Candidatus Chlorohelix allophototropha: one gene and its partner. The protein of the gene in region 1 binds, or shares a complex with, the protein of each later gene. Links are inferred from orthologs where the notes say so. Each region holds a gene or a part of one and is shown in the gene's direction. Other genes may lie near its edges.

Region 1 (15,200 bases):
GTTGGTACTATCATAACGGGCTGTCCAGTTTGAGGCACGATAAAGAGCATCATACGCTCGTTTTCCATGCCGGGTGTGCCGATTAGGTAGCGCATATCTGCGCCGGGTCCAAGAAATAGGAAATCTATTTGAAGTGAAGCCATCACCGCTTGCGCTTGGCGACAGCGTTCTTCATATATATTTGCACTCATTTTACTGATTTCTCCGTTTTCTATAAAGATTGGATATAAGCTAGGGCTTTTTCGAGTATTGAGTCTTTGCCTTGGTTGAGCGAAGATAATTCCATATCTACAACTTCATCGGGTATAACACGGTCTACTACTGAGTCCAATTGGGTAGGGTCTTGTATTACTCGGAAAATTGCAAGGTTTAGGATCGAGCTATCGGGCATTCGTACTAGGTCACTGCCTACTAGACACCCGGCAGTGGGCTGTCCGAAAAGGCGGGCGGTTTTTTTGAGTTGCAGCGCATAACTGAAAAGCTCAGCTTCGGCGGCAGTAGTGCCATCTACCAACACTGCTAAGGGCTTATTGAAGACGGTAACGCCCGGTATGCTGTTCATTTGTAACGCCGAAAATTTACCCTGAGCATTGCGCCCCGACATTATCAGCAAGCCGTTGTCCTGTACAAAACGGCTCAAGAAACTGCGCACCGTGCTGTAATTGCCGTAGCGAGTGCCGCGTAAGTCAATCACAAGACCCTTAACGTTTTGCTTGCTCAATTCACTGAGGTTATTGTCAAATTCAAGGTTCAGATCGGTTAACTGGCTGCGGTTAGGAAAGCTATTTATTCGCAGATAGCCTACGTTGCCAATAATCTGTCGCTCAAAGGTTTGCACCTGCGTACTACCGCGGGTGATTTGTAGCTGTTCGGTTTTTCCGGTTACCGCACGTTTTATCTCGATACTGACCTGTGTACCGGGTGTGGGTTTATCTCCGCCAACCAGCAGGCGTGAAGCAGTTCCTATACTCATCCCTACGATACTTTGACCACCGACTCCTCTGATGGAGTCCCCTGTTTTCAAGCCCGCCTTATCAGCCGGACTACCGGGCACTACCCTAGAGATATATAGCCCTTCGCCTCCTGCTGGCGCTACTACAATAATTCCTAAACCAAGCGCAGGGGCTGTACCCGCGACATTCTGAATTAGATCATCTGTATTGGCAGGAGGGTAAAAACCGGTGCGGCACTCTCCTAACGAACTAGTGGCAGCTTGCACTGCCCCGTAAGCCAGCGGTTCTTCTCCTATCTGGCTCTGGTATTTCTCTAGGGTCAATGTGTACGCTTGCAAGAATAATTGCCAGTCTCCGTTTAGGTCTCCGCTAAAATCGGGAATAGGTACTTGAGGATCGTTTATACCATTATCTTGTAGATAATTTTTCATCCCGCGTAGCGCAATTTCATATACATTTGCGCTGTTCAAGGGATAAAAATAACTGCCGATTAGCGCCTGAAACGCCGCTTTTACCATATCAGCTTTCGAAGGTTTCACGCTGCCAGAGGTAGGTTGCAGGGTTGGGCGTGGAGTATTGGTTGGAAGTGGCGGTAGTGGCGTAATGGTAGGTATAACTGCCGCTTGGGTTAAAGCGATATCTTTTTGCGCGGGGGTAGCAGTAACCACACTAGGACTGCTGGCGCTACATGCACCCAATAGCAAGGATAACAACAAAAGGATCGTTAACCCTGCCAAGTTAGATTTACGATTACTTTTCTGCCAATTTAGATTTTTTAAGATAAAAAAGCGCATTTTAAGAACACATATCCCACAAGATATAAGAATTGCTCCACCGATAAAAGAATTATACATGATAGCACGATATCAGTCATTATAATTGAGCGTTATTCTTCCAGAATCGTAATTGTTTTGTGAAGCGACTACTGATAAAATAGGCGTTAATTGCGGCTTAACATGGAGAATGGTTGCATATATTGTACCCTTGCCGCAAGCGGTCTCAGGGTTAGAACGGAGCAAGAATAAAATGCCTGCGGATGCAATGCCCGAAACAATAGGACCTTATCACGTAGTTGATCTGTTGGGAAAAGGCGGTATGGGGTCTGTTTATAAAGCTTATAAACCCCCTTTGAAACGCTACGTTGCAGTTAAGACCATAAAATCAGAGTTTCTTTCCTCTCCCGGTGCATTGGAACGGTTCCGGCGCGAGGCAGAACTTTCTTCACAGCTAAAACATCCAAATATTGTAACCGTCTATGACTACGAAGAAGTTCCCGGTGCAGATAGTTATATCGTGACCGAAATCATCGAAGGCGGTATTACTCTTCGCGACCGTTTGCATGAAGGCAATTTAAATCTGGCTGAGATTTCTGGAATTATTAACCAAATTGCCTCTGCGCTTGACTACGCCTACGAAGCCCATAATATTGTGCACCGCGACATTAAGCCCAGCAACGTATTTTTCGAAGGTGGCAAGCGGGTAGCGCTTGGGGATTTCGGTATAGCCAAAGATGTTAGCCGTAGTACCCAACTTACCTCTTTGGGTGAAGGCGTTGGTACGCCCGATTATATGAGTCCTGAACAGGCTATGGGTGAACCGCTCGACCGCCGAAGCGATATTTACGCGCTAGGTGTGGTGCTTTTTGAAATGCTGACAGGCTCGTTGCCTTTTCGGGGAGATACGCCTATTTCGGTAGTAATGGGGCATATTCAAAAACCAGTGCCACCTATCCGTTCCATGAACCCTGATATCCCGCCAGCGGTTGAAGCGATTGTAAATAAAGCGCTTAGCAAAAAGAAAGAAGATCGTTACGCATCTGCCGGGGAAATGGCGCGGGCATTGGAAATGGCTATAAAAGGCGGGTCTGTAAATCCGGCTACTATCGCGATTTCGCCTTCCCACTATGGTTCGCCGCAGAACAGCACTTTTGGGATGGCTGCTGCACCCTCTTCAAATCCTCTTGCTACACAGGAACTCAACGTCATTACCGAACTCGAAAGACAAAATCAATATCAGGAAGCCTTCAATCGGTTGCATACCTTGCAATCGCGCTTTCCTGCTGATACCAACATTACTACCCGCTACCGTTTCTATGTAAGCCAAGGTTATGTGCCAAGCGCCCGCATGACGGGCAGCGTTACCGGAGTACCCGGCACTGCCCCCGCTGCTAATTACGGGTTTAATACTCCCTTACCGTCAAACTATACCCAACAAGGTGCTACTTCTTCCACCGGTGGCGGCGCGGTGGTGTCTCCAAAACGCGGATCAAAAACAGGCTTGATTCTTGCCATAGTCGGGGTAGTAGTAGTTGCAGCAATCGCCGTGATACTTATAGTGGTGGTTGGTGGTAGCAAACCCACCCCTACTGCAACTGTAGCTATAACCACAGCGGTTATCACAACCGTGCCGCCTACTGCCACCAGCGTCCTTCCTACACCCACTACCTCGGCAATAGATTTCGCTGTGCAGCTAAATAAAGACGGCGAAGGATTACTGGCTAGCGGTGATGTGCAAGGTTCAATTGACAAGTTCAAAGAAGCTGTCAGGCTTGCGCCCAACGTAGCAATTTACCATGATAATCTTTCAGCTGCCTATAATCTTACCAAAGATTACGCTCTGGCAGAAAACGAAGCGCGTCTCGCCGTCAGTATTGATGCCAGTATAGCCCGTTTCCATAACAATCTGGGTTTGGCGCTTTTCAATCAGGGTAAAAAATCGGATGCGCAGAAATCCTACGAGGAAGCCACCCGCTTGAAACCTAGCGAACCACTTTACCATCGTAATCTCGCTGAATGTCTGGTTGATCTAGGAAAGCCGGACGTGGCAGAACAGGAAGTACGCAGGGCTATTACTCTTTATGCTACTGACACAAGCAAAGATAAAGACAAGAATCTGGCAGCCGCAAATAACATTTTGGGTGATTCTTTGCTGGATCAGGACAAATACCCTGATGCCGAGAAAGCTTATCGCGATGCTGTAACGCTGGTGCCTAACTCTGCCATTTATCAACTTAACGTGTCTAATGCGCTTTATTACGAAAAGAAATATCCGGCTGCAGAAGCGGAAGCTCGCAAAGCAATTTCGCTCGATCCAAATTATGCTGCTGGTTATAACCTATTAGGTCTGACGCTTGAGTTGCAAGAGAAATGGGGCGACTCCAACCTTGCTTATGCCAAGGCGGTACAAATAGAACCTAAAGTGGCGCTTTATCATCGGAATGTGGCGGGTACGTTGATTGAGCTTAAACGTTATACCGAGGCAGCGCAGGAAGCTCAAGCAGCTATCGATATCGACCCTAACAACGCCAGCAATGCTCGCGCCTATAACTTGCTAGGAATTGCGCTTTATCAGCAAAAGAAATATCCCGCGGCAATTGATGCTTACCAGAAAGCAATTCAGCTTAACGCCAAAGTGTCGGTCTATTACTCAAATTTGGGGCTTTGCTATGAAGCTACTACCCAACCGTTGAAAGCGCGTGAGGCATACCAGAAAGCGTTGGATGTCGACCCTACTAATATGGATGCCAAGGATGGGTTGAGCAGAATAAAAGTGCCTTAGCTTAGCGATTGGCTTCCGGGGTAGGTTTGAAGATATTAATGTCAAACCACGAGCCGAGAATTGCAAAAAATTCCCGACCGTTGTAAAAATCCTGCCCCGGGTAGCGTTCTAGCCCTGCTTTCAACCCTATCGAGTCGATTCCTAGCGATTTGCACAGGTAAAGCGCACGGGGCAAATGGTAACCTTGCGTTACCAGTATCGCGCTGTGTATTTGAAAACTATTTAAAGCGCGCCAGCAACTATCGTAAGTACGTAGCCCCCCTGAGTCTTTAATAATCGCTGAAGCCGGAACACCCCTTTGTTGGGCATACAAGCTCATGGCGTTTACCTCGTTATTGTCGATTCCATCTCCGGTCATCATCAGTTTTTGCACCTTGCCGCTTTTATACAAGGCGATTCCAGCATCTATTCGATCAGCCAACATCCAACTGGGAGTACCATCGCGATTTAAGCCTGCTCCAAAGACAAGCGCAACCGGACGCGAAGGTATTCCGGAGACCTCGTTGTATATAAGTGAGTTTTGACCTTCGGTGATAAAATAAACCAGCAAGAGAGGCAATAATATGATTATTATTAATAATATCAGCGTTAGTCGTAAGCGTATTCGCCATTTTGAAACGCGCCTTGCTGGTTTTTTTTTCTCAAGAGTCGCGTTGGAGGCTTTTTTATTACCTCTCCGCGTATCAGATTGAGCCATCAAAAACCTTCCAGTAATATAACGGACGTTATATTACATTAACAGGTTTGTTGCAAGAAACGATTTTAGGACGTAATTCTTTGCGCCCACCACAGAGTAGGAAGGGGATGTAAGTTCAAAAGGTCACTCCTTGCGACCTCGGTAGGCTTTCCATTGCCTGTGTGACCCGTAAGGGTTTACACCGCTTTCCACCTTTGCAACTGCCCTGATTATATTACATAGTAGTAGCACCCAACCGCTATTATAACCTATTAAGGAGGTTGAAGTTATGGAACCAAAACCAAAAAAGATTTTGCTGATTAACGGACCAAACCTAAATTTGTTAGGTGAACGCGAGCCACAGGTATATGGCTACACTACCTTGTCCCAAATTGTGGAAAAAGTGAGAAATGCGGCTATCAATGCCGAATATGAACTCGAAGACTTCCAGAGCAACCACGAGGGGGCGCTTATAGATTTTGTGCAAGCGCGACGCAAGGAGATTTGTGGTATAATTATTAACCCGGGAGCCTTTACCCATTACAGTATTGCACTGCGTGATTGTCTTGCAGCGTTGGATGGGGTCTCAATTGTGGAAGTACATCTATCCAATGTATATGCCCGTGAGCAATTCCGGCATCACAGTCTGATTGCGCCCATAGCTAAGGGTCAAATCGCCGGCTTTGGTCCCAAAGGTTACTTACTTGCTTTAGAAGCGCTTGTTGGCAGCTTCTAGGATATCATAACACCAGTTTATTCAGGAGAAGGTATGGTTTCGACCAGCGAAATTAAACGCGGAATGGTAATTGACCTTGATGGTCAACTTCAGAAGATTCTGGAATTTGATCACCAGAAGATCGGGCGAGGCAGCGCTCAGGTGAAAATTAGTTTTAAGAACCTGCGCAGCGGTTCTAATACTGTGCGTACATTCCAAGCCGGTGCCAAATTTAACGATGTGCGGCTAGAGCGCGAAGTGGTGCAGTTTCTTTACAAGGATGGCGACGACTATCATTTTATGAACGTGGATAACTACGAGCAGTCGATATTGAACGATGAGCAGATGGGTGACGTGAAATATTATATCCACGAAAATGATACAGTTGACCTAATTACCTATAACAGTGAACCTATTGATATTGAAATCCCCCCTTCGGTAGTTTTAACCGTAACTTATACCGAGCCGGGTATCAGAGGCGATACCGCCAGTGGTACCAGCAAACCGGCAACTACTGATACAGGATTAACCGTCAATGTCCCGTTATTCATTAATATTGGCGATAAAGTTAAGGTAGACACCCGTTCGGGGTCTTATGTGGAGCGTGCTTAATTGACTACTTCCAGCTCAAGCAGCCGGATACCATCCGGTGAACCAGAAAAAGGCTCATCTCCATCAGGAAATTTCCTTAATGAGGAAATTCGCGAGCTTATCAAAATGGTCGAAGCCAGTGATATTACGGAATTGGCTATTGAGAATGGCTCACATAAGCTTCTTATCAAGCGCGAAAAGATGGTGGTACAAACATTAGAGGTTTCACCTAATCGATCGAATCGCGCTTCACGCGGGCAGGGCAATGTTGTATCCGCAATGGATGGTCGTTCGATTACCGATCCCGGCGCGCCACCGGAAGACTCTTTCCACAAAGTTGTTGCGCCTATGGTCGGCACTTTCTACCGTTCGCCCGACCCCAAAGCTCGCTCCTTTGTGACCGAAGGAGAAGTGGTGGAAAAAGGACAGGTTATCGGCATTATCGAGGCTATGAAGATAATGAACGAAATAACCAGCGATCATACCGGTCGCTGCGTGAAAATCAGCGTTGAGAACGGTCAGCCTGTAGAATACGGGCAAACCCTGTTTTTGCTGGAGCCGATTTAATCTGCCTTTTAGCTCATGTAGAACTTTCGCATCAGATGGATTTTCGGACAAGGGGCTTAAGCCTCTTGTCTCTAATCTAGATTCATTTCTGTTCCAAGTGAAAGTCTTGATTTAGTTCTTTGTTTCTCTAATTTATCTTTATAACTGTAGCGTCTTTTCTATCCTTCTCCACAGAATCCAGAGGTAGAAGATGCCTTATGCACCTCTACGCGATTTAAAGATCTATTACGAAGTAAGCGGGGCTGAAGAAGCCGAGCCGCTTTTACTCCTCAACGGCGCTTTTGGTCTGATTGATTCCGCCAGCGATTGGGGTAAGCACTTTGAAGTTTTTGCCCGTCACTATCGCTTGATTGCCTATGAGCATCGCGGGCATGGACGCACCGATAATCCCTCTCAAAAGTTTTCCGGTTATAGTGAATTGGCTGACGATGCCGCAGGGTTGCTGAAATATCTGGGTATCAAAAAAGTGCATGTGGTTGGTTTCAGCGATGGTGGTATAACCGCGCTAAAGCTTGCTTCCCTATATCCCGCTTTGGTAGATACTTTGGTGGCAATCGGCGTGAACTACCGTAATACACCTGAGATTCTTGCTGCAATGTATAAACTTGATGGCGCTTACATTGAGCAGAACTTCAAGGAGTGGGCGGCTATTCTCGAAAGGCAATATGCGCACCGTGAACCGGGCTACTGGAAAAAATTGAGTGCGCAAATGATTGCGATGTGGCTGGATGATTCCGGCTATCCCACCGAAGCAGAGATGCGTGCTATGAAGCTTCCGGTGCTATTGATGACTGGGCAGCGTGACCCTTTTGGCACAGTTGATCAGGTTTTGGAAATGCACCGCTTTATCGAAGGCAGCGAGTTGTGTATCTTGCCGGGTGTTGCCCATGCTGTCCCGCAGCAACGCCCCGAACTTACCGGTATGGTGGTGCTGGACTTTCTGGAACGCCAACGTAAAAAACGCCTTCGCGAGACTTATCGCCCTTAATATAACCTTTGTTATACGCTTTTAAGCTTGTATAGAAGGCGGCGATATATAACACCGAGCGGGATAGTGTTGGGATGTGGTAAAGCTGAACGTAGCAATGAAAAGCCGGTATGTGCCGATTAGCGGCATCAGCGACAGCGGTGTGCAAGTTGCAACACCAACGTGGAGTAGTGAACCGCCTACTCGCTTGCTACCCGCTGGGGATAACTTGGGATAACTTGGGATAATTGGGGATAATCTTGGAAATTTTCAGTGTTAGCGAACTACTCGAATATCTCAAAGCCTTGATGGCTCTGGACGAGCGCCTCAGTGATATGTGGTTGCGCGGCGAGGTATCAAACAGCAATACCTATCAGAACGGGCATACCTACTTTCGTCTTAAAGATGCCAGCGGTGTGGTGGATTGCGTATTGTTCAAGGGTAACGCTCTGCGCCAAAAATACAAGCCTGTAAACGGAACCAATTACCTAATGCATGGTAAAGTTTCGATTTACGAACAGACCGGAAAGCTGCAATTCTATGTGGATTTGATCCAGCCGGAAGGGCAGGGCAAACTTGCGCTCGAATTTGAATTGCTCAAGCAAAGGCTGGAAGCGGAAGGACTGTTTGCACCGGAACGCAAACGCCCCCTCCCTCAACGCCCGAAAACTATCGGGGTGGTAACTTCCGGGAAAGCTGCCGCTTTTCAGGACATCCTGAATGTATTGCGCCGTCGCTACCCGCTCGCCACCGTAGTATTGTCTCCCACGCTGGTACAGGGCGAAAATGCACCGCTGCAGATTGTGGCTGCCTTGCACAGCCTCAATGCTATGCCAGAAGTTGAAGTTATAATACTGGCGCGTGGTGGTGGTGCGCCCGAAGAACTGGCAGTATTTAATGATGAAAGGGTGGCGCGTGCCGTGTTTACCAGTAGGCATCCAGTAATCACCGGGGTTGGTCACGAAACCGACTTCACGATTGTGGATTTCGTGGCGGATATGCGCGCCCCTACTCCTAGCGCCGCCGCCGAACTCGTCTCCCCCGATATTGCCGATATTCGGAGTGAGCTTGAAGAATTACAATCGCAACTTTCCGCCTCGCTCGATTACCGCTTGGAGGAGAGTCGAGCGGCTATAAACGCCTTACAAAGACGACTTGAATTGGCTTCGCCCTCCACCTTGCTCGCGCAGCAGCGCAACCGGGTAGAACAATTAATCGCTCAAATTTCTCAAAATACAAACCACCGTTTAAAGGTTTTACAACTGGAGACTCGCGCCCTTTCCTACCGTCTCAAAGTGCTTGACCCTCAACAGATTTTGCAACGCGGCTATGCCATAGTGACCAAGAAAGAATCGGGCGAAGTTATTCACGACATATCCCAAATAGCCAATACAAACAAAATCCGAGTTCGACTAAGCAACGGCGAATTTGAGGCTGAGGTGCGTTAATTTTCAGCTCTCAAATTATGCCGAGAAGAAAACCACCTAAATGTAATTGTGTTCGAATCTAGCGCCACAATAACCCTCCCGCACCAAGTGTTAAAAGAGTCTTAAAAATAGTGAACATTATATGTATATCCTATTGCGTTGGTACGGTACATGGGTTAAGATAAATTTGCAGATAGCACCAGAACCCTATCTGGGCGGTCTTTGGTCTACCTAATATACCAGCTATCGGTCACCGCTCTAGTTTGGTCCTGACTCAGAAAGGCTGGGGCTACAAATTCTTTGGGATAGGAAGGTTTTACACTATGGAATTACTAGCTGCCGTCATCGCTGCCGTTACCGCTGCTATAGCTGCCGCTAAAGCAATAGAACGCCAACAAAAAGATGCTGAAAAGCGTCGTGTACGTGTGCCTGTTCGTGTAGATGAAAAATCTGTGGAGCGGCGACCTCGCCATTAGTGGCGTGGTCCTTCCAGATTAAGCTATTATAGATAATTATCCGCAAAACTCTTGGGCAAATTATTTCTAGATACCCCTTGTGAATTGAAGTCGGGCAGCTTGGTTGAGTCTGCTCGTTTTCGTTTTTATAGCCAATTATGCAAATAACCCCAACTTTAAAGAAAAAACCGCCATTACGGCTGGTAGAACTCCAATTGCTGGTTGCGCCAGCGCTACTGGTGCTGCTTGGAATGTTGATTGTCATTTCTGTACCAAATCAGCGGGTTGGCTGGGATGCCAAAGACCTGTGGATGCCCTTTGTATTTATCGGTCTGCTGTTGGTAACGCATCTGGTACTTACCATCTGGTTGCCACGTTCAGACCAGCTTATTATGCCGTTAGTCTCTGCTCTGTCCGCTTTTGGGTTGATAATGAGCCAGCGTCTTGAAACCACTCGAACGGGCAATATTGCCAGTCGGCAAGTGCTATGGGTAGTGCTGGGTTATACCACCTTTCTTATTGTAGCGTTAGGGCTGCGCAATATTATGGCGCTGCGACGCTACAAATACACCTTCCTTTTTCTAGGTTTGCTTCTCACAGCGGCGGTAACTATTTTTGGTCAGGAAGTAAACGGGGCGCGGCTTTGGTTTCGTTTTGGAATTTTCAGTTTCCAGCCTAGCGAGCTTTTAAAAGTGATGCTGGTGGTTTTCCTCGCCGCCTATCTAGATGATAAACGTGAGGTAATTCTTTCTACCAATTTCAGGTTAGGTCCTATCCCGCTACCGCCTTTTCCTTATCTTATGCCAATGCTTGGTATTTTGGGTATAGCCCTTTTGACCATGATTGTTCAAAAAGAACTAGGCGCAGCGGAATTATTTTTCGGCGTATTCCTCATAATGCTTTTTGCCGCTACCGGACGCGCCAGCTATGTAATAGTAGGATTGGTCTTAATCATCGCCGGGTTTGCCTTGATTTATGTATTATCTGCCAATATTGACCAACTGGCGCATGTGCGCGTGCGGGTGGATGCATGGCTAAACCCATGGCCTACCGGGCAGGGACGTTCTTACCAGATTGTTCAGGCGCTATTCTCTTTCGCGGAAGGTGGCGTATTCGGGCAAGGTATTGGACAAGGCGCGCCCTATTTTATCCCGGAAGTACATACCGATTATGTAATGGCGGCTATTGGTGAGGAAATGGGCTTGGCTGGAGCGCTTGGTATATTAGGCTTGGATGTTTTGCTGGTATATCGCGGTTTCCACATTGCCTTGCATACCACCAATGGCTTTTACCAATTTCTGGCTATCGGCATCAGCGCAATTTTTGGCATTCAAACTTTAATTATCGTAGGTGGTGTGACCAAACTTATCCCCCTAAGCGGCATGACCTTACCTTTTATCAGTTATGGGGGTAGTTCAATTCTAGTAAACTTTCTGATGGCAGGGTTATTGGTGCGCCTTTCGTTAGAGCGAGATAGCAAAGTATGAATCCAAAAACAATTCGATACCTGAGCTTGATATTGGCAGCAGGTATAATCGGTTTTGGACTTTCTTTTGGCTTCCTGTTCGGTCCAGATTGGGATGCAAACGGGCGTAGCGACTCCGTTTGGCTAATCTGTATGCTCGTCACCGGGCTTCTGCTGCTCTTGGCTTTCTGGTATGGCAACGCGCCCATCAAAAAAGATGCTTCTAGTCAGGAACGGATTGCGCATAATACACAACGCGCTATGACTTTCATTCTGGCAGGTTTTATCCTGCTCAGCTTTCAACTGCTGCGCAACCAAATTGTAATTACGGACGAAATCAGCAAACCTTATTTCACCCCCAAAAACGAATTAGTCCAAGACCCCCGCATTATTCGTCAACAACTAACGGTGCAGCGTGGGACGGTTCGCGATACTTTTGGCAACCCGCTGGTAAGTATTGAAGTCAAGGATGGCGTGGTACGTCGCACCTACCTGAATCCTTATATCAGCCCGCTGGTGGGTTATTATAGTCCGCTTCAGTTCGGTAGTAGCGGGCTAGAGGCGAGTTACGACGATTACCTTTCCGGGCGTTCTGGGACAAATCCGTTTGTGGCGCTGACCCGCGATTTAACTCACCAACCGATAGTTGGCAACGATTTGTATTTGAGCATTGTGCCGGAATATCAGGAACTGGCGCAACAGCAGTTGGGTACTCAGGATGGCGCTATTGTATTGATGGATGCCAAAAGCGGGGAAATATTGGCGATGGTCGGCAATCCTCACTTCGACCCGGCTCAACTGGCATTTGACCCAACGGTGGCGGATGACCTATGGGATGCGCAAACCAAAGAAATTCAGAAACGCTGGAACGCCCTTCGCGATGACCCTAAAAAGCCGCTTCTCACCCGCCCAACTCAGGGCTTATACATTCCCGGTTCAACCTTTAAGACCCTTTCACTTTCCGCTTTACTCGATTTGGGAAAAGCTACTCCCGATACGCTTTGGAAAGACGAAGGCAAACTAACGGTGGATGGCGCGGTGTTTAACGACCCGAATCGCCCAGACAAGACTCGCACCGATTGGACTACCACCGAAGGCTATATCTTTTCGCTCAATGCTGTGTTCGGGCAAATCGGGTTGGCGATTGGCGGCGCAGACGAATTGCGTTATATGGAACGTTTCGGCTTCAATACAGCAATTCCCTTTGATATTCCGGTGGAAAAGAGCCGTCCTTTCCTAACTACGGGTTTTCTAGACAAGCGTCCGGCGCAGGCTTCCACCGGCTTTGGTCAAGGCGAGATACTAGTAACACCGCTACATTGGGCGATGTTGGCTGCCAGTTTTGCCCGCGATGACGGGGCGCTTCCCAAACCCATATTGGTGAAAGAAATCCGCACCCGTGAAAAAGTGCTGGTCAAAGCAACCAAGCCCGAAGCATGGCTCAAACCACTTTTGCCGGAAACCTCTAAAGCAGTACGCGATATTATGGTAAAATCTGCCACGAACGGTTATGTGGGACTTAATGGGGGCGGTTTGCCCGGCTCTGGTGCAATAGTAGGTGGCAAAACCGGCACTGCCGAAGTAAACCCTCAGCAGGGTATTAACAATGGCTGGTATATCGCTTGGGCGACAAAGGGTGATCGAGCTTTCTCTATTGCGGTGGTGATAGATAACAAGCGCGGTGCCGAAGGCTTAACCGATGCAATGCCCAAAGCAAATACCATACTCAAGCGCGTTTTGTCACAGGTTAAATGATAGACCGGATTTTAAAAGCTATTATTGTTCTAAGTGTACTAGGGATAGTATTCATTCTTTTATACTCTGGCGCTTCTGCTGCTCGTCAAAATGTTTTCACTGCCAACTACAATTTATCTTCTAGCGACGTAATTTCTTACGATGACCCTGATCGGGCACGTCAGTTTGTGAGCGAACTAGTCTCTGATAAGGCGCAATTCTATTCTTTTACTGCCAGCAAGGGTCTAGAAATAAACCTTGAACTAAACATCCCACGCCTAGAGGGGTTAGATAATTTTCGCCCTTCTCTGGCGCTTTTTGGACCCGGTCTACCCATGCCTCCCGAATCAGATTTAAGGAAATTGCCTTTCACACTTCCTCCCGAATACGGTATGGTGCTTTCACAGGACGACCCCAATGAACCAAAGGCTAGAATTTTAGTAGATGAACCCTATACCCAGATCGGTTTCTGGGAAGGGCAACGTATCGGGCGCGAATTGACGCAGGATGGCACTTATTATGTAGCGGTTTTTGACCAGGCTGAGCATGGTGGTAAATATGTGCTGTTAACAGGCAACCGTAATGGGGCGAGTTTAGCCGATACCTTGACTTTCCCATGGCTTTGGGTGAAGTTGCATTTTTGGTATGAGCAGGGTTTAATTGCCCTTCTTGTTATACTGGTATTATTTACTGGTTTTGTTACGTTGGGATACTTCCGCTTTATTGGTAGCAAGAAAAAATCATCAAATTAGCAGATTAACTTCTAACTTTCGGTTTAAATTAAAGGATATGGGTATTTTTACGAAGAATCTTTACGAGCTATTACAGGAAGAAACTGAACAGTTTTTGAGCCATGATGGCATGCGACTACATATGCATTGCTGGAAGCCTTCCGACGTTCCTGCCTCGCGGGTGGTACTTATAGTGCATGGTCTGGGTGGGCATGGCGCTTATTACGCTTCTTCCCTTGCGCCTTACCTTGTGCCACTAGGCGCAATGGTTTATGCCCCGGATTTACGCGGACATGGGCGCAGCGATGGAGTGCGTGGCGATATAGAATCTTTTGGCGAACTAGAAGGAGATGTGGCGGCAGCGGCATCTTGGGTACGCAATCGGCATCCGAATTTGCCGTTTTACCTGCTTGGTGAAAGCATGGGAACTCCGCTTGCCATTTTACATGCCGCTAACAGCAAGCCTGAATTGAAGCCGGATTATCTTATACTCGCAGCGTGTGTGGTAGCGCCGACCATAACACCTAGAATCGATGAAATATTGCGTACCGCCTTTTACTTGGCAACTAATCGGCGTAAACCGGCTTTACCCATTACCGGGCGCGAAGAGCAGGGTATTCGAGACCTTGAATTTATCAAAGTTTTGAAAGCGGATGTGCTGTTCAACAAGCATGTCAGCGTGCGGTTTTTGCTTAATATGACAAAGGCGATGAACCGAGCGGCGCAATCCCACCATCTTCTCAGCATGCCAACTATCATTTTACAAGGTGGCAAGGATATAACGGTACGTCATCGCCCTACCCGAGCCTTTTTCCATCGTATTGCTGCAACTGATAAGGAGATGCATGTTTTCCCGGAGGCTTTCCACGCAATCCTGAATGACCCAGATGCTCCGGAGGTACGCAAACGTATAATAAATTGGATTGACCGCAAGGAAAGTGGTAATTACCAAACCAATGGAATGTTTACTAATCACTTCCAACCGTTTGCCTAAAAATATTACTTCTTACCTGCCACTTCCATCAAAGTAGCTAGGGTTTCGTCGGCGCATTTCTCCCACGAGAATAAAGCTGCACGGCGTAAGCCCTTATTTATCATTTCGCCTCGCAGTTGTGGGTTACATAAAAGGCGGCGCAAGTTCCATTCTATTGCTTTGGCATCGAGCGGGTGGTGTAACAAAGCAGCATCCCCCACTACTTCAGGTAGGCTTCCGGCGTTAGAGCAAATTACTGGCACCCCACACGCCATTGCTTCCAGCGCTGGTAGACCGAACCCTTCGTAGAGCGAAGGAAATGTGAAAGCTTCTGCGCCGCTATAGAGTGCGGGCAAATCCATATCAGAGACATAGCCCACCAGTTTGA
Region 2 (15,098 bases), 1.1 Mb from region 1 along the record:
TTTGGTTCACGCAGTTAAGCTTACAAATACATCTTTTTCAAGCGGGTAGCTCAGAGGCTACCCGTTTTTTATTTTGGTTATCCTGAATCAGTTTAAGCGAAAGTTTTAATAATTCGTCCTGATTTCTTGCTTTTTGTATCCTACAAAACTCACTTTTGCTCTATACTGTAAGCAGATTTTTCAAGAAAGCGAAGTATATACCAACCTTTTAAGACCTTTTGGATTCGGAAAAGCACAGGAGGATCGGGTAATATGCTGCCGATTGAAACAATGCTGGGGCGGCTCGGCAGTCGCTTCACCCTCCACTTTCCGCGTGTTTCAGAGCGTGGCTTCCTGATGGGACCGTTGGGCAAATATTATGATCGCGCCTGGGATTTCAAGCTGGGAGTGCGGCTACAAAATACTGAAGATGGAAATATTTTAGAGAATTATTTGCCTTATACTTCATCTGGAACGGTTTTTAGTGAGGTAGAGCAGGAAATCACCTTTAACTCAATTAAGTGGACAGCACGAGATCGCGCTTACAACCTCAGTGCAGTATTTAAAGTTACTGCGCCTTTCTATCCCCGTGATACTATGCTCTGCACCGCTCCCTTCTTTTATATTGATGCGGAAATTTATGCCCCGCCTGATTCTGAGCCTGAATTGCTGGTAGGTTTGGCAGACCCGACCAGAGGTGTAAAAACTGAAGGGTATGCTGATGGTCTGCAATATACAGCTTCTTACCGTATGATTCCGGGTCATTGGGGACCGCGCCAACCGCAGGATAGCCTCAGTGACAAGCGTATTTTTGAAGCTCCCATCACCCTTTCTCTGTTACAGACCCCGGATGGCGCTATTTCAATAGATACGCAAAATGGGACAATTGGAGTTAAGGGTAACGGGGGAGTTGTAAAAGCCTCTTTTATACTTGCGACTTTTCTGGCTGAACCTGTACTTGAAGTGGGAGGTGAGCCTTACCGCTTTAAATACCTCGACTTTTTCAAGAATATTGAGGAAGTGTGGTTTTACGCCCGTAGTAATGAGGCAGAAATTCGCCGTAAAACTGCCCTGTTCGACAGTTTGCTAGCGGATAGTTCGCTGGATGCCGGCACTCGAAACCTCATAGCTTTCAGTTTTCAAAGCTATATTCCTAATAGTTGGTGGGCTATTCCGGGGCAAAATGCACAGCCGGAATGGTATAGCGTCTGGGAGGGCAATTGTACTTTCCATTCGACAGTGGATGTTGAGTATAATCTCGCTTGGTTCTACCTATTATTGTGGGATGAACTACTCGAAATGACGCTGGCGGAGTGGCGCAAGCATCTCAAGCCTGTATCGGAAGAAGCTGCTTTTATGAGTCACGATATTGGGGCATTACTCGGCTCAAATTGCCAAGCTTATCCGCATGAAATGGAAGTGGAGGAGAGCGCAAATTTTATTCTACTTGCCTATGCCTTATGGCGATATTCTGCCCGCCAAACGGTACTACTCGATAATCGGGAGGCGATTGTTCGGTTGTCGCGCTATATCCTAAAAAGTGCTACCACTACCAGCGGCTTTCCTACCACCGGCACTGCCAACACCGTAGATGATGCTTCTCCTGCCGTTCAATTCGGACGCGAGCAAATTTATTTGGGCGTTAAAGCGTTGTCGGCTTTGCATGTTGCCGCCCTGATGCTGGAAGAAAGTGACAAAAAGCTGGCGAGGGAATGCCGCGCTAGAGTTAGGCTTATCTGCCAAACTTTGGAGGAACAGGCATGGCTAGGCGACCATTTTGCAGTATGTCTCGATCGCACCACAACGGGTCTTATAAATCCTTGGAACGGGCAATCACTAGAGGAGGGCGAGTTGGAGGGTTGGAACGCTTACTCGCTTTATACTTCAAATGGCTTGCTGTATTTGCTGGCAAGCGGCGCACCCCTACCGCCGCTTAATCTTGATTTGTTCCGCCGCGATATTTTGGAAGCGCGCCGTGCCAGTCTTATTGAATATGGCTGTACTCATAGCAGTTCCGATCATTCGCATATCTGGATCAGCCAGAATCTACATCGTGACCTAACCGGGGCTTATTTGGGTATTGACCCTGCCGATTTACCCTCACGTTATTGGGCGTTTGAACAATTTGAAAATAGTATGGGGCGAGGTGGCTGTTTCGTGGATACCTATGGCTCAAATCATTTACATTATTACCCACGTGGTGTTACTTCGTTGGGTTTACTTGCGGCATTTTCCGGCGCAAAATTTGACCGTGTTGTCGGTAAGCTAGAATTTGAGCCGGTACGAGTACCCTTGAAAGTACCTTTATTAGCGCTTGCAGACTGGGAAAAGGGACATATCCCGTTTGTTGGGTATAAACTTAAAAAAAATAAATTTAGACGTTCGATAACTTTTCCTGAACTGGTAGAGCCTTATTTGAAAAAGGCAAATAATAGCCGGAAAAGGAAAAAGAGTAATTGATAAGATAAATTTGCCACCGTACAGATTTAAATTTGTCCCAAGGAAAAAGGGATAAAAGCAACGGAAATAGGCATAGAATGATTGGTAAAATGGTCTAGCAAGGCTAAACCGAGTGAAAATAAGCTCAAATCACAGCGCTCAGTGCGATGGATTATACTGACCCAGAGAAACTGGTTCAGACGCAGGTTTAGTGCTAAAAGGAATGGAACAGGCTTAAGCTGATAAAGCGAAGTATGTTTGGTTGTGGGAAATTGAAGCAACGGGTATTAGCGTAGGCTTTCCAGATGCAATGTCTGGTTGGGGTGGTACAGCGAGGTTGCCGAAGATATTGCTCGAATCGAAGCTTTTGCTTGTTTTTGTTATTCTCTGAAAAGCCTTGTATCCCTAGCTGGATGCCTTGAAAAACTGAGTCACTTCACTTTCCAGTGAATTCCAGCGAAGAGCAGGTGTGAAGTTGGGGTAACGGGATGTTTAGGGGCAGTAGAAAGGCTGCGCAGCACCACCTGATCGGTGGACGCAAACGCTTGCGCCACTTTTTGACCTAGGAGATGGAGCGGTGGAGCGAATGGGCGAGAGTAGGGTGAGACCACTCAGGATGTTGCTGCTGCTGCTACCGGAGTTGGATTCGGTCAGCTTGCCAGTGCATTTCATTTTGCAGTGTTTTAATCCTTTCACCTACTTCTGGACAGCGAGCAATCGATGTCATAAAACTGACTATCAATACTGTTACTTGTGTAGCTGATGCATATGCCGCGGTAAATGCCAACGCCGAGGGCTCGTGTGCTAGAGTTCCAGTCTAACAAAGGTTCTTTCAAGGGTTACGGGTAAAATCTTCATCTCTGTTAATTTTCCTAACAGTTAATGATTATTCTCGAAATAAGTTCCTACAATATTTATATGTGATTCTTGAGGCATGCTGGATAATTGTACCGGGGCAGCATCCATTACTACTGGTTGTTTGCTATTCTTTCTCGCGCTGAGCATAAAAGGTTTTTCTATAGCCAGATAAAATATGGTGCCAAGCAGGAAAACTCCAACGGATGTATAAAGCAAGACTTGTAGGAAACGCTGCTCCACTGGGAGTGCTTCAATTTCAGGATAACTTTTAATCAGATATATCAAAGGCATGTGCCATAAATAAACCGAATAGCCGATAATGCCTATTATGCGCAAAGGGGTTATGCTGAATATATAGCGCCAAAAATTACTGCCGAACAATACACCCATTATGAACAAGGTTATCCCTATACCATAAAGTATCCTTCCAGCATAATACTGGATAATTAAGCTACTATCGTTTCTAAGTTCAAACAAAAGCGATAAAATCAGGGCTAATCCGATTATGAAGTAAAAGTTTCCAGCTATTTTTCCGGTAGCTATTTTAAATATTTTCCCAGAAGGGATATTTAAGCGATACCGTGTATATACATTTGCAACTGCTATTCCAAGTGCAAAAAAGGAGATATAGCCGAAAAATTGATTTGATAGAAAATAACGTATGGTTTCACTATCAACTGAGAACCTAGCAACAGAACTTTGATATATAGCAACAACAGGGTCGAGCGAATATTTACATAAATATAACCACAGGATGTTTGCAATAATAGCAAAAGGTACCGCTATTATCCAGCGATTACGAAGAAATAGTGGTATAGCCCAAGGTAATACTAAATAAAATATCATCTCAATTGTTAGTGTCCATAATGACCCGTTAATAGTGTAATCGCCAGACGATATAGGAAACAAATATTGAGTAAAGGTTAGGTGCGCTCCTAAGGCAAAAAATCCATCGCCACTGAAAACATAGGCAGAAGGTATATATTTTGGGGTAAAGAACAGCAACATAAAAAAAAGACAGCTATAATAAGCAGGCATAATTCTGAAGAAGCGCAATCTAAAATATTTTCTAACACTGGGTCGAGGTTTATTATTGTAATCAGCAGAAAACCAATTCTGTGCTAATAAGAAGCCGCTAAGAGCAAAGAAAAGAAGGACACCGGTATGCCCTGCGCTGATTAAAAAAGTCCAATGAGTAATATTCCCGGAAAAAGGTGATTTAAAGGTTAGTTCTGGACTACCCGATAAAACCCAGCAGTGGAATACAAGGACTTGTAAAACTGCAATAGCACGGATTCCATCCATATAAGCCAAAGGTTCTACTGTACCGGGCTTTACCACGAATATGTTTAATATTGATTGGTTTAACTTTTTTAGCAATTTTTTGATTCCCTCCGAATTACATTTGAGATAACTAAGTCCATAGTTGACAACTTAAGCGCCAACTGAATTTGTCAAGCTACTTATGCTGCTAATCAAAGTGGCCAATCTTCGGTAAAAACAATTGTTTGGCAACAAAAGCCTGTATTTTGTCCGAGTAGTAATTGCCAGAGCGGCCACATTTGAGAAAATTAAGGGCATAGCAGCCAAATTTGGTATGAAATCCAGCTAGAAATTCCTGATTTTGTACTTGACAAGTCCGTCAAATCTTTAAGTTGTCACTGATGAACTAAGTCAATAATAATTCATAAAGCTATAAAATGTAAAATAATATAAAGAGCCTCTACTGGATAGGGGCAGCGACTCTGTACAGACCATTAAGGTCAAATGCGGAAGGAGGGTAGCCGTCTTAAAGCTCTACTTCGCAGTAACCTGCCGAGCAAGCTAATTCTTAGGCTGCCTTAGTGAAGCCTTCGCTCTTGTAGCGATAAATCTTCGAGAAATCAACTTCGGCGAAAGCCCGCGTGAGTTTCAGCTTCGCGTGCATAAAGCGTTTGATACCATGGCGGCTAAGATTCTTTCCCGAAGCCTTCCTGAAAATATTGCATTGGTAACACACGCCGGAGTGATAAATATTTTATACTATCGTTTAAAGGGCTTGGAATGGAATAACAAAAAACCTGTCTTTCCAAGCACTTGCACCGGATTACATGAAGTGTGCTATCTTGAAGGTAATTGGAAAATAACTGTTGAGAACGATAGCACCCATTTGCGAACAAGAAAAAGATAATCCACGAATTAACCATTAGAAAGTACTATTGGTATGAAACTGAAAACTCTTACTTACCTAGATGTAGAAAATCTTGCGGATACTATCCTTGTTTTTCAGCGTGGTCAAGCTTATCTGGCTTCCGGTGCTGTGCTAAAATTCCGACTTGATTCCGGTGGTAAAAGCATCCAAGCCAGAGTAGCCGGAAGTGGTGATATTTATCAGGTAGAAATTGCCGAGGTTGGGGCTGACCTAGAAATAGACTGTACTTGTCCTTATGATGGCTACATTTGCAAACATGCCGTATCAGTGCTGCTTTATTATCTGAAAGAGAGGAGTGCTAATAGTTTTACGGACGAAGCTCAAGGGCAAGCAAGTCAAACCAACGTAGTATCGGCGTTGGGCAAAACGCTAGAAAGCATGGAACACATACAATTGGTAGAATTATTACTGCGACTAAGCGAGCAAAGCGATGCTTTTCGGCGTACCCTACTAGAAAATATCACTATTCCCAAACAGGTCATCCGGCAGCAGCCGAGTAACCCCACCGGATTACGCCGCCTCATGCACGAAATCACCCATTACTTCAGTCAATTGCCCCAGACCCTTGATGAATATTACGAGAGCGAGGAATTGGACGAGATAGATGACTTTTTTGAACAAATTGGCACTTTTAATCCGAACGACCAGCTAGAATTGCTAATACATTTAGTGGGAGCCGGGAACGATGTAATGGAGGAGTATCCTATTAACGCCGTGCAAATAGGACGAGCTTTAACTTTCTATGGTGAGGCTGCTGCTTTGATTTTTCCCTCTCCAAAGGAAAAGCAGGATCACTTTGATTGGTTGTTAAATACCCTATCAACTTTAGAAATCTGGGAGTATGGCGCTGAAAAAGAAGACCTCAAGGCTGGATTGGATGCGTTGGCAACAACCCCAGCGGATTATACTTACTTGCTAAAGCAATTTAAGAAACTTGCGGAAGAATACCCCGTTGTAACGGACTGGATTGCCAACTACTATCTTAAACTAGGCGATGATCTTAACTACCTAGCCATCCGACAGGCTAACCTCGTAAGCGAAGCGCATTACCTCCAATTGGCAGACTATTGGCGAAGCAAAGGTAATGAAGCTAAATATTTGGAAACGCTGGAAAGCTGGCTTGTTAGGTTGGAAGAAGATAAAACTCAACAACGCTCTACGCCATTTTCATATTCATCCTTACAAGGCTCTGGTAGCATCCTCGAACGGTTAGTAGAGTATTATTTGAAATACCATGACGACGAAAACCTGTTGCGTATTTTATTGGCTCAAGTCAACTATCTCAGACCTACCCTCGAACTATATCGAAAGGTAAAGGATTTAGCCGAACGCTTGCATAATTGGCAGATAGTCCGCAAACAATTCATAGAGTTGATTAACCCTTATGATCAAAGAACACTGGCTGAAATCCACTTGTATGAAAAAGATTGGCAAGCTGCAATAGATTTGGCTCGGCAGCAGACCGGCTACGGTCAGGAGGATATCAAAACTCTAGTAGCGCGTGGGGTGCAACAATATCGACCTGAAGTAGCAATCGAATTATACATGAGCCTAGTAGATTTTAATATTGAACGGGCAAACCGCAAATACTATCAGGAAGGCGCTAGATACGCCGCTCTTATAAAAGGAGTGTACCTAGAAATCTTGAAAGACCCGATTGGTTGGCAGCATTACATCAGTAAAATTAGAAGCGTTAACAGTCGTCGCCCGGCTTTACAGGATGAATTCAAAGCTTTATAACATATTTGCAATTTTGAACCTGAAAATTGCTATTAATGATAGCAGTCTACTATACTCTCCTGAAGCGGTATGTTATAATGCGAAATGATTGCTAATTGTGCGAAACAGATAACCATTTCCGGGGAAATCAAGAGCCTCATTTTGGTGTAGAGATTTTTGAAATAGGGGGCGAAAGAGGATTTGAGAGATTTATTCAGGAGAAACCCCAAGCAACCGGATGTTGCTGGTAACAAAACCGATAGCGATACCACAAAAGATAATGCACCTATGTTTAGCTGGAACCGCCAGCAACCTTCTAACAAACCGGTGCCAGAACAGCATAATATCCCCGATGACCTGTGGATTAAATGCACTAAATGCCATGAACTGATTTATACCAAAGAGTTTGAAATTAATAAAAAAGTCTGTAGCAAATGTAATTACCATACTCGCCTGAGTGCGCGTGAAAGGGTGACTTTGCTGGCAGATGACGACAGCTTTGAAGAGATGGATGCTGGATTAATCAATGCCGACCCGCTTGGTTTTGTCAGCATCGCAGAGCCACCATATCCCCAGAAAATGGCGCAAACCCGAAAGAAAACCGGGGAGAACGAAGCGTTAATAACTGGGCTATGTAAAATTAACGGGAAACCAATCGCGCTGGCAATTTGTAATTTTGCTTTCCAAGGCGGAAGTATGGGAAGCGTTTTTGGCGAAAAAATGGCGCGGGTAGTGGAGAAAGCCATCGAGAAACGAATACCGGTGGTGACTATTTCTGCCAGTGGTGGTGCACGTATGCACGAAGGTTTGTTTTCACTTATGCAACTAGGGAAAATCTCGGTTGCATTTGCGCGTTTGGGTCAGTTGCGCTTACCCCACTTCTCAGTTTTTACAGACCCTACTCTGGGTGGTGTTACTGCCAGTTATGCCTCGGTAGCTGACGTGATAATTGCCGAACCCGGTGCCTTAATCGGTTTTGCCGGTCCTCGTGTAATCGAACAAACTACCAAACAGAAACTTCCTCCCGGTTTTCAAACCGCAGAATTTATGCTAGAGCATGGTATGGTTGACCTCATTGTGCCTCGCCGCGAATTAAAAGATAGTATTGCCAATCTCGTCAACCTTTATATGCTTGCTCATAGCCGAAGTTATTCCCATGAGGTGGCTTATGCCGGGTAAAGAAAAAAAAGAAATCCCGACTAATAATGTTACTTGGGAAAAAGTATTATTAGCTCGTCATTCTATGCGCCCGCATGCGCTCGATTTTATGAACGGACTATTCAAGGATTTCGTGGAATTACATGGTGACCGCCGTTTTGGTGATGACAGTGCCTTGGTTGCTGGAGTTGCCAAATTCAACACTCGTTCGGTTATAATTATGGGACAGCAAAAGGGACGGGATACAAAAGAAAACATTGCCCGTAACTTTGGCTCAGCCCATGCTGAGGGCTACCGTAAAGCCTTGCGCTTATTTCAGCAAGCCGAAAAATTCGGCATGCCGATTATAACCTTTATTGATACCGGTGGAGCTTATCCGGGAAAAGCTAGTGAGGAACGCGGGGTTGGTCTTGCAATTGCAGAAAATCTAATGGAATTGTGTCGTGTAAAAGTGCCAACTATCGCGGTGGTAACCGGTGAAGGCGGAAGCGGCGGCGCATTAGCCATCGGTATTGCTGACCGCTTACTTATGCTCGAAAACGCCATCTATAGTGTGGCAAGCCCTGAAGCTGCCGCTACGATTCTTTGGAAGGACTCGGCACAAGCTCCTGCAGCGGCACAAGCCATGAAGATTACCGCAGAAGAATTAAAAGATTTCGGAATTATTGATGAGATTGTGCCTGAACCAGTAGGCGGCGCACAAACTGACCCTCCTGCTTTAATGGTTACTCTTGCTGAAGCTTTGGAACACCATCTCTCGGAATTGGAACAAGCGTTTGTTGTCAAAGGAGAGGCGGGAATTCAAGCGATGTTACAAGCGCGTTATAACAAATATCGGGCGATCGGGCATTGGAGCGAAGTTAATGTATTAGCCGGTGCGCGTGAATAACCAGTAAATTACAAAGGCAAAGTGTTATGTCACAACAAAAACAAACTGGAAAAGACACGTCAACAGTTACTCCTAGCCCTTCGCGGAATAATAGAAATTCCAAACAGAGCAGTTCCAAAAAAGAGGCGATGCGGCAACGCCAGCTAAAACGACGGCGAAATCAGATTATTCTGGTTGGTATTGGGGTAGTGGTAGTGGCTATTATCGGTATATTCACCATAGTGGCTCTTTCCACTCCCACTTCCTTTGATAAATTGCCCGCAAGCTCAACTCAGGATACGGACTATCTAACACTTGGCGCTGCCAATGCACAAGTTGCTTTGATTGAATATGCCGATGTACGCTGCCCAGCTTGCAAGCAATATTTTGATCAGGCTGATTCATCCATTAGAGATACTTTCGTCAAAACCGGACAAATCAAGTATATTTTCAGAAACTATACGGTAGTGGACGATATTTTACGTGATTCCGATTCGCAGCGTGGCGCTCAAGCAATTAGATGCGCCGCCGATCAAAAGCGTGGTTGGGATTTTCGAGATTCGATGTATGCCAATTACCGAGGTGAATCAACCGGTGTAATAACGGATAAAGTTCTTAAGGATCTTGCCAAAGCTCTTGGTTTGAATCAAGATCAGTTCAATTCATGCCTCGACACCAGTAAGTACAAGCAGGCGGTGGCTGATGAAAAAACCGCTGCTAAGGCTAAGGGTGTAAGCGGCACTCCCACCTTCTTCTTGAGCATCAACGGCGCTGAACAAGAGATCCAATATAGTACCTACGACGATATTAAATCTAAAATCGCCGCTGCCGTTCAGCAGAATCCACCGACTACCCCCAAGTAATTCAGAAACCGAGAGGGGGTTAGCCCCCTCTTTTGCATGGAATAAAGTATATGGCTACCAAAAATAAAATATCAATCGGTACAAATACTGTAGAAGAACAGAAGAATTTAGGCTACCTTTACGACTTGTTGGTAATAGTATTGTGTTTAGCCGGAGTTGGTATTGCCGGATATCTTAGTTACACTCGCCTTTTTGCAAAGGCTATTATTTGTGTTGAAGGCGGCGGTTGTGATACGGTCAATAACAGCCAATATGCTTTATTACTGGGTATTCCGGTATCTTTTCTCGGATTTGCAACCTATATTGTCCTAGCAGGTTTGGCAATGACTCGCTGGTTGATGGCACGTAGAAATAATACTTCGCTAACTTATAAGTTAGACTGGACTTTATTTATAATCAGTTTGGGCAGCCTTGTTTTTAGCGGTTACCTTATGTCTATGTCTTTCTTCGTTATAAAAGCCACCTGTATTTGGTGTTTATCCAGTGCTGGGATAATCACAGTTCTTTTTATTCTTCTGGCAATTCGCCTCTGGCGTTCGGTTGAAGAAATATAAACTCAAAAGAACCTGAAATAAAAACAAGGGGCTTTAACACCCCTTGCCTGAAACAATTATACTATTTGTGCAAGCCTTAAATAAAGAAATCGCCTGCTAATGGTGCGCCCGGAGTAACTGCGTACTGATCAAAATCGGTAACTCCGGCAGAAGCCAGAACTTCATCATCGATGCAGAAATTCCCGGTAAATTCGCGGCTAGGTTTAGTGAGAATGATATAGGCTGCATCTGCCATAATCTCAGGCATGCGCGAATGCTTCATCATTTCTTCCCCACCTACAATATTTTTGATCGCGGCAGTAGCAATTGCAGTGCGTGGCCAGAGCGCATTTACCGCGATACCCTCCGCTTTAAATTCTTCCGCCATTCCCAAAACGCACATGCTCATTCCGAATTTCGCCATTGTATAGGCAACATGCGGGGCAAACCAACGCGCTTCCATATTGAGTGGCGGGGAAAGGTTCAGAATATGTGGGTTCTGTGCCTGTTTCAGGTGTGGGATACAGGCTTGCGAAACCGCAAAAGTACCACGAGTATTGATCTGATGCATCAGGTCAAACCGTTTCATGGGGGTTTCGAGCGTGCCGGTGAGTTGGATTGCGCTGGCATTGTTAATGCAAATATCAATGCCGCCAAAAGTTTGGATAGTTTTATTTACCGCTTCTTGAATCTGTTCCTCATAGCGTATATCACACAAAACCGCTAAGGCTTTACCGCCCGCCGCTTCTATTTCAGCCGCCGCAGTGTGGATTGTGCCGGGTAACTTGGGATTTGGCTGATCGGTTTTGGCAGCAATTACGATATTTGCGCCATCTCTGGCAGCGCGCAAGGCAATTGCCAGCCCGATACCACGACTAGCACCTGATACAAAAAGTGTTTTACCCTTCAGACTCGCCATTGTGTCTTCTCCATAATTACTTGACATAATAATTATAAAAGCATGCCTGCATCAACTGTAATAATTTGTCCAGTCATGCTATCGTTTTTTGCCAGCATAATATAAGTTGCGGCGGTATCTGGAATACCCGGAATCTTTTTCAACGGTGAAGCTTGCTCAAATTGAGCAATTCGTTCTGGGCTATATTTTAAACCCCACCTAGTGAGCAACAGACCGGGTGCAACTGCGTTCACCCGAATATTGTCTGGGGCAAGGGCAAGGGCAAGGCAGCGTGTTAGGTGAATCATGCCAGCTTTAGAAGTACAGTAAGCAATGCTACTGCCCTTTGTGCCAAGTCCCGCTACCGAAGCGGTATTGATGATTACACCGCCATTATTTTGACGCATTATCGCGGCAGTAGCTCTAGCTAGGAAAAAAGGTGCTTTGGTATTGATATTCAGAATATCATCCCAATCTTCTTCGGAAAGTCCGTCAAGGTTGGTAAATGGTACAAATCGCGTTGTTCCGGCGTTATTTATCAAAATGTCCAATCTCCCAAAACTTTCGGCAGTGCTGTTTACTATGCGAATTACATCATCGAGCTTGCCGACATCTGCTTGGATTGCCTGAGCTTTCACGCCAAGTTCACGTAATTCGTCAACCGTTTCTTCCGCTTCCTGCTTTGATTTTGAGTAGTTAATAGCGACATTAACGCCCTCTTGTGCCATTTGCTTGGCAATTTCCTTACCCAAACCAGTCCCGCCTCCGGTAATCAGCGCGACTTTACCTTTTAACTCCATCCCCTTCCTCCTGAAATTGGTGGCATTTTGGTATGTTTTGAAATTTCATGTGTGCGGTGAATTGCTCAAATCATTATATAGTACCTTCCAAAATATGTCTTTTTTCAGGGATGTGGTATGTGACTGCTGCAAGAAAAGAATTACTCATTTCAATCTCATAATTCTTTTTCCGATTCACCAATCAGACCGTATATATAAGTGTAATCTTCAACCTTTGGTTCAGCTAAGTCAGAATAGCTTTGCCGCCATGTTCTAGTAGTTTTGCGGAAAACAAATTAAGAATAGGAGATATACATTTATATGCGATTGAATATCCGTTGGGTCAGCTATATATGGGCTTTGCCCTTGTTTGTCCTTTTAGTGGTAGCCTGTGGCGATAATACGGCAACGCCCGTTCCGCCTGCTACCACCGCTGCGGTTGCTGCAACGCATTCCACCACCACCACCGCTGCGGTTACGACTGCTGCGACTACAACTACTGCTGTTCCTAACCCGACCCTTCCATTACCCACACAGGCAGATACAACCGCTGAGGCAGGAAGACAAGCATTTGCTAAGGTTTGCGCCGGATGCCACCTCGGACAAGGCACGCAAGCGGGAAAAGCGCCAGTACTTGCTCTCAGTACGAATGCTATAAACGCTGATTTTGTTCGCAATCAGGTGCGTAAAGGCGGTAAACTTATGCCTCCTATTAGCACAAGTCGGATTTCGGATGCCGATTTAGAAAACGTGATAGTATATCTCAAAGCGATTCACAAAAGCTAGAAGCTATAAACCAGAAACCAACCTTGCTGCAAAACATAGGTTGGTTATGTTATTTGGAGAGTTTTGGTTTGGGATTTACTGGCGAAACATCTGCTAAAAATATATCGTCTACTACTGGGATAGATGATTTGGTCAAAAGGGCAAGCCGTAGTGACACGGAAGCGCTAGGTGAAATTTACGATCGCTATTCTGGTAGGGTTTATGCTTTCTTGCTCAGATCGGTTGATAAAGAAATGGCGGAAGAATTGCTACAGGATATATTTGTAGTCCTGTGGCAAAAATGTGGCATGTATAATCCTGCCCTTGGCTCATTCGAAGGTTGGTTTTTTACGCTTGTGCGTCATCGCCTTTACGATGCGCTGCCTTCTTATCAAAAAAGACTGAGCCGAGCAGTATCCGCTCAACCCGGTTCGGTAGAATCTCCAATAGATATGTTGGAAAGCAAATTTGATATGGAGGAACATATAATAAAACTTTTCAGAGATGAAGAGATACGAAATGCTTTGAAAGATTTGCCACCTGAGCAACGACAGGCTATTTTGATGACTTATTTTGGTGGTTTGAGCCAGCGTGAAGTAGCTGAAGAACTTAATTTACCGGTAACCACTATTAAGGGACGTGCTAGGATGGGGCTGCAAAGATTGCGTCAATTGTTGCCGGAGCAATTGTTATGAGGTGCGAAAGAGTTTTTGAAATTGAAGATGGCTATCTTCTAGGGAAGTTGGCTAAAGAAGATATGAGCCAGGTGGAGCAGCATTTAAATAAGTGCTTGAGTTGTCGCCAACGTATAAAAGGCTATGAAGAATTGCTGGGTCAGATGTTTGAGGCAGTTGTTCCGGTTAACCCTCCTATCGAGCTACGTACTGCGATACTTGCACATGCTAATGGTGACAGCAAACCTGAAAAAAACCAAAAGAAGCAGTGGAACTGGAATTTCTTTCCAGGCTATTCGCCTGTCTTTGGCTCGGTGGTAGCCGCATTTATGCTCATACTTGCAGCACTTTCAGCCCTGCTGTTTACTCAAGTTCAGGATTTAAACAAGCATATGGAACAAAGCCAGCGTTTGCAAGCTCTAACTTCCTCCCCTGATACTATGATATGGTCAATGACCCAGCCGAATGTGCCCTATAATTCCAATGCTCCGCGTGCCCGGATGTATGCCCGCCCCTCTATGGATATATATCTGGTAACTGCCATTAATATAGTACCTGCTCCAGACGGCAAGATTTACAAATTCTGGTATGACATAGGCGATACACTAGAGTTTGGAGGTAATTTAAACATAGATGAATCTGGAACTGCCAGTATATTGATTAATGATCAGAACAAGGATGCTCTTAATATAACAAGCTGTTTTATTACCCTAGAAAATTTCAACGCAGCACTCAACGCGCCAACTACAGCACCCCTGCTAATTTGGAAAAAGAGCTAATAATAGACTTATGCCGCTTTGCTGTGAAGCTTGCCAAACGGTTCTAAACCAAGAACCACCACTGGTTTCGCGATATTCGAATGGTTAAATTACAACAAAAAGTTTCAGGTTGTTTTCGCAGTCAGGTGGGTAGCAGTTACTTTGCTGTATAAGACGCTATCTTTCCACCATGAAAATGACATGAGAATCCGGTAACATTATAGCAAGCGTTGTACTCAAACGAAATAGTTGATTAAAAACCAGAAAGTACCCCAGCCGTTGACCAGAATCCCCCAGATAACGAGTACAATTCCTATCCGCGATATTTTTTTACCTAGCGCAATCGCTAACAAAATTAGTAATGGCACAATAAAATCTAGGGTAAAGCGATAACCGAACTGAGTCCAGCCCGTATTGTAATAGGTCAATAGCGGAATAAGCAATGTGCCAAGACTAACTAGTGCCCCTATCTCCAATGGGGTAAAGCGGCGCAAGCGTGAAAGATACAATAAAGCTGGCATTGTCAGAAATATGCTCATCCCATGAGTGTCGGGTACAATACTCGGAATTGAAAGATTTAATTGAGGCAACAGCAAAAACAATGCTTCGAAGTTAG

What was found.
Region 2: the proteins of accB (region 1) and accD are in contact, whole or in part, in a solved structure (PDB 8UXZ), measured with the Escherichia coli proteins. The link is inferred for Candidatus Chlorohelix allophototropha from one-to-one orthologs.

What each region holds. Positions count from the first base shown.
Region 1 is NZ_CP128399.1:2,849,987-2,865,186, reverse strand. What follows is about bases 5,374-8,287. They hold accB (acetyl-CoA carboxylase biotin carboxyl carrier protein), read left to right. Parts: upstream 5,374-6,514; coding sequence 6,515-7,060; downstream 7,061-8,287. Other genes in these bases: OZ401_RS12490 (hypothetical protein), read left to right, coding at 8,125-8,265; OZ401_RS12495 (alpha/beta fold hydrolase), read left to right, coding at 7,251-8,048; efp (elongation factor P), read left to right, coding at 5,957-6,514; aroQ (type II 3-dehydroquinate dehydratase), read left to right, coding at 5,477-5,923. Outside these bases: OZ401_RS12530 (M24 family metallopeptidase), read right to left, coding at 1-191; OZ401_RS12525 (S41 family peptidase), read right to left, coding at 212-1,621; OZ401_RS12520 (serine/threonine-protein kinase), read left to right, coding at 1,980-4,511; OZ401_RS12515 (SanA/YdcF family protein), read right to left, coding at 4,513-5,208; xseA (exodeoxyribonuclease VII large subunit), read left to right, coding at 8,288-9,475; OZ401_RS12480 (hypothetical protein), read left to right, coding at 9,778-9,930; OZ401_RS12475 (FtsW/RodA/SpoVE family cell cycle protein), read left to right, coding at 10,068-11,396; OZ401_RS12470 (penicillin-binding transpeptidase domain-containing protein), read left to right, coding at 11,393-13,129; OZ401_RS12465 (hypothetical protein), read left to right, coding at 13,126-13,860; OZ401_RS12460 (alpha/beta fold hydrolase), read left to right, coding at 13,898-14,833; OZ401_RS12455 (glycosyltransferase family 4 protein), read right to left, coding at 14,839-15,200. UniProt on the Escherichia coli protein: This protein is a component of the acetyl coenzyme A carboxylase complex; first, biotin carboxylase catalyzes the carboxylation of the carrier protein and then the transcarboxylase transfers the carboxyl group to form malonyl-CoA.
Region 2 is NZ_CP128399.1:1,782,925-1,798,022, forward strand. The notes cover bases 6,565-9,376. They hold accD (acetyl-CoA carboxylase, carboxyltransferase subunit beta), read left to right. Parts: upstream 6,565-7,387; coding sequence 7,388-8,365; downstream 8,366-9,376. Other genes in these bases: OZ401_RS07700 (SWIM zinc finger family protein), read left to right, coding at 6,565-7,207; OZ401_RS07710 (acetyl-CoA carboxylase carboxyltransferase subunit alpha), read left to right, coding at 8,355-9,233; OZ401_RS07715 (DsbA family protein), read left to right, coding at 9,260-9,376. In the rest of the region: OZ401_RS07680 (MMPL family transporter), read left to right, coding at 1-18; OZ401_RS07685 (glycoside hydrolase family 52 protein), read left to right, coding at 253-2,439; OZ401_RS07690 (hypothetical protein), read right to left, coding at 2,911-3,090; OZ401_RS07695 (acyltransferase family protein), read right to left, coding at 3,298-4,656; OZ401_RS25885 (histidine phosphatase family protein), read left to right, coding at 5,159-5,446; more of OZ401_RS07700, read left to right, coding at 5,480-6,564; more of OZ401_RS07715, read left to right, coding at 9,377-10,075; OZ401_RS07720 (vitamin K epoxide reductase family protein), read left to right, coding at 10,126-10,629; OZ401_RS07725 (SDR family oxidoreductase), read right to left, coding at 10,706-11,527; OZ401_RS07730 (SDR family NAD(P)-dependent oxidoreductase), read right to left, coding at 11,560-12,306; OZ401_RS07735 (c-type cytochrome), read left to right, coding at 12,607-13,071; OZ401_RS07740 (RNA polymerase sigma factor), read left to right, coding at 13,140-13,745; OZ401_RS07745 (anti-sigma factor), read left to right, coding at 13,742-14,503; OZ401_RS07750 (hypothetical protein), read right to left, coding at 14,719-15,098.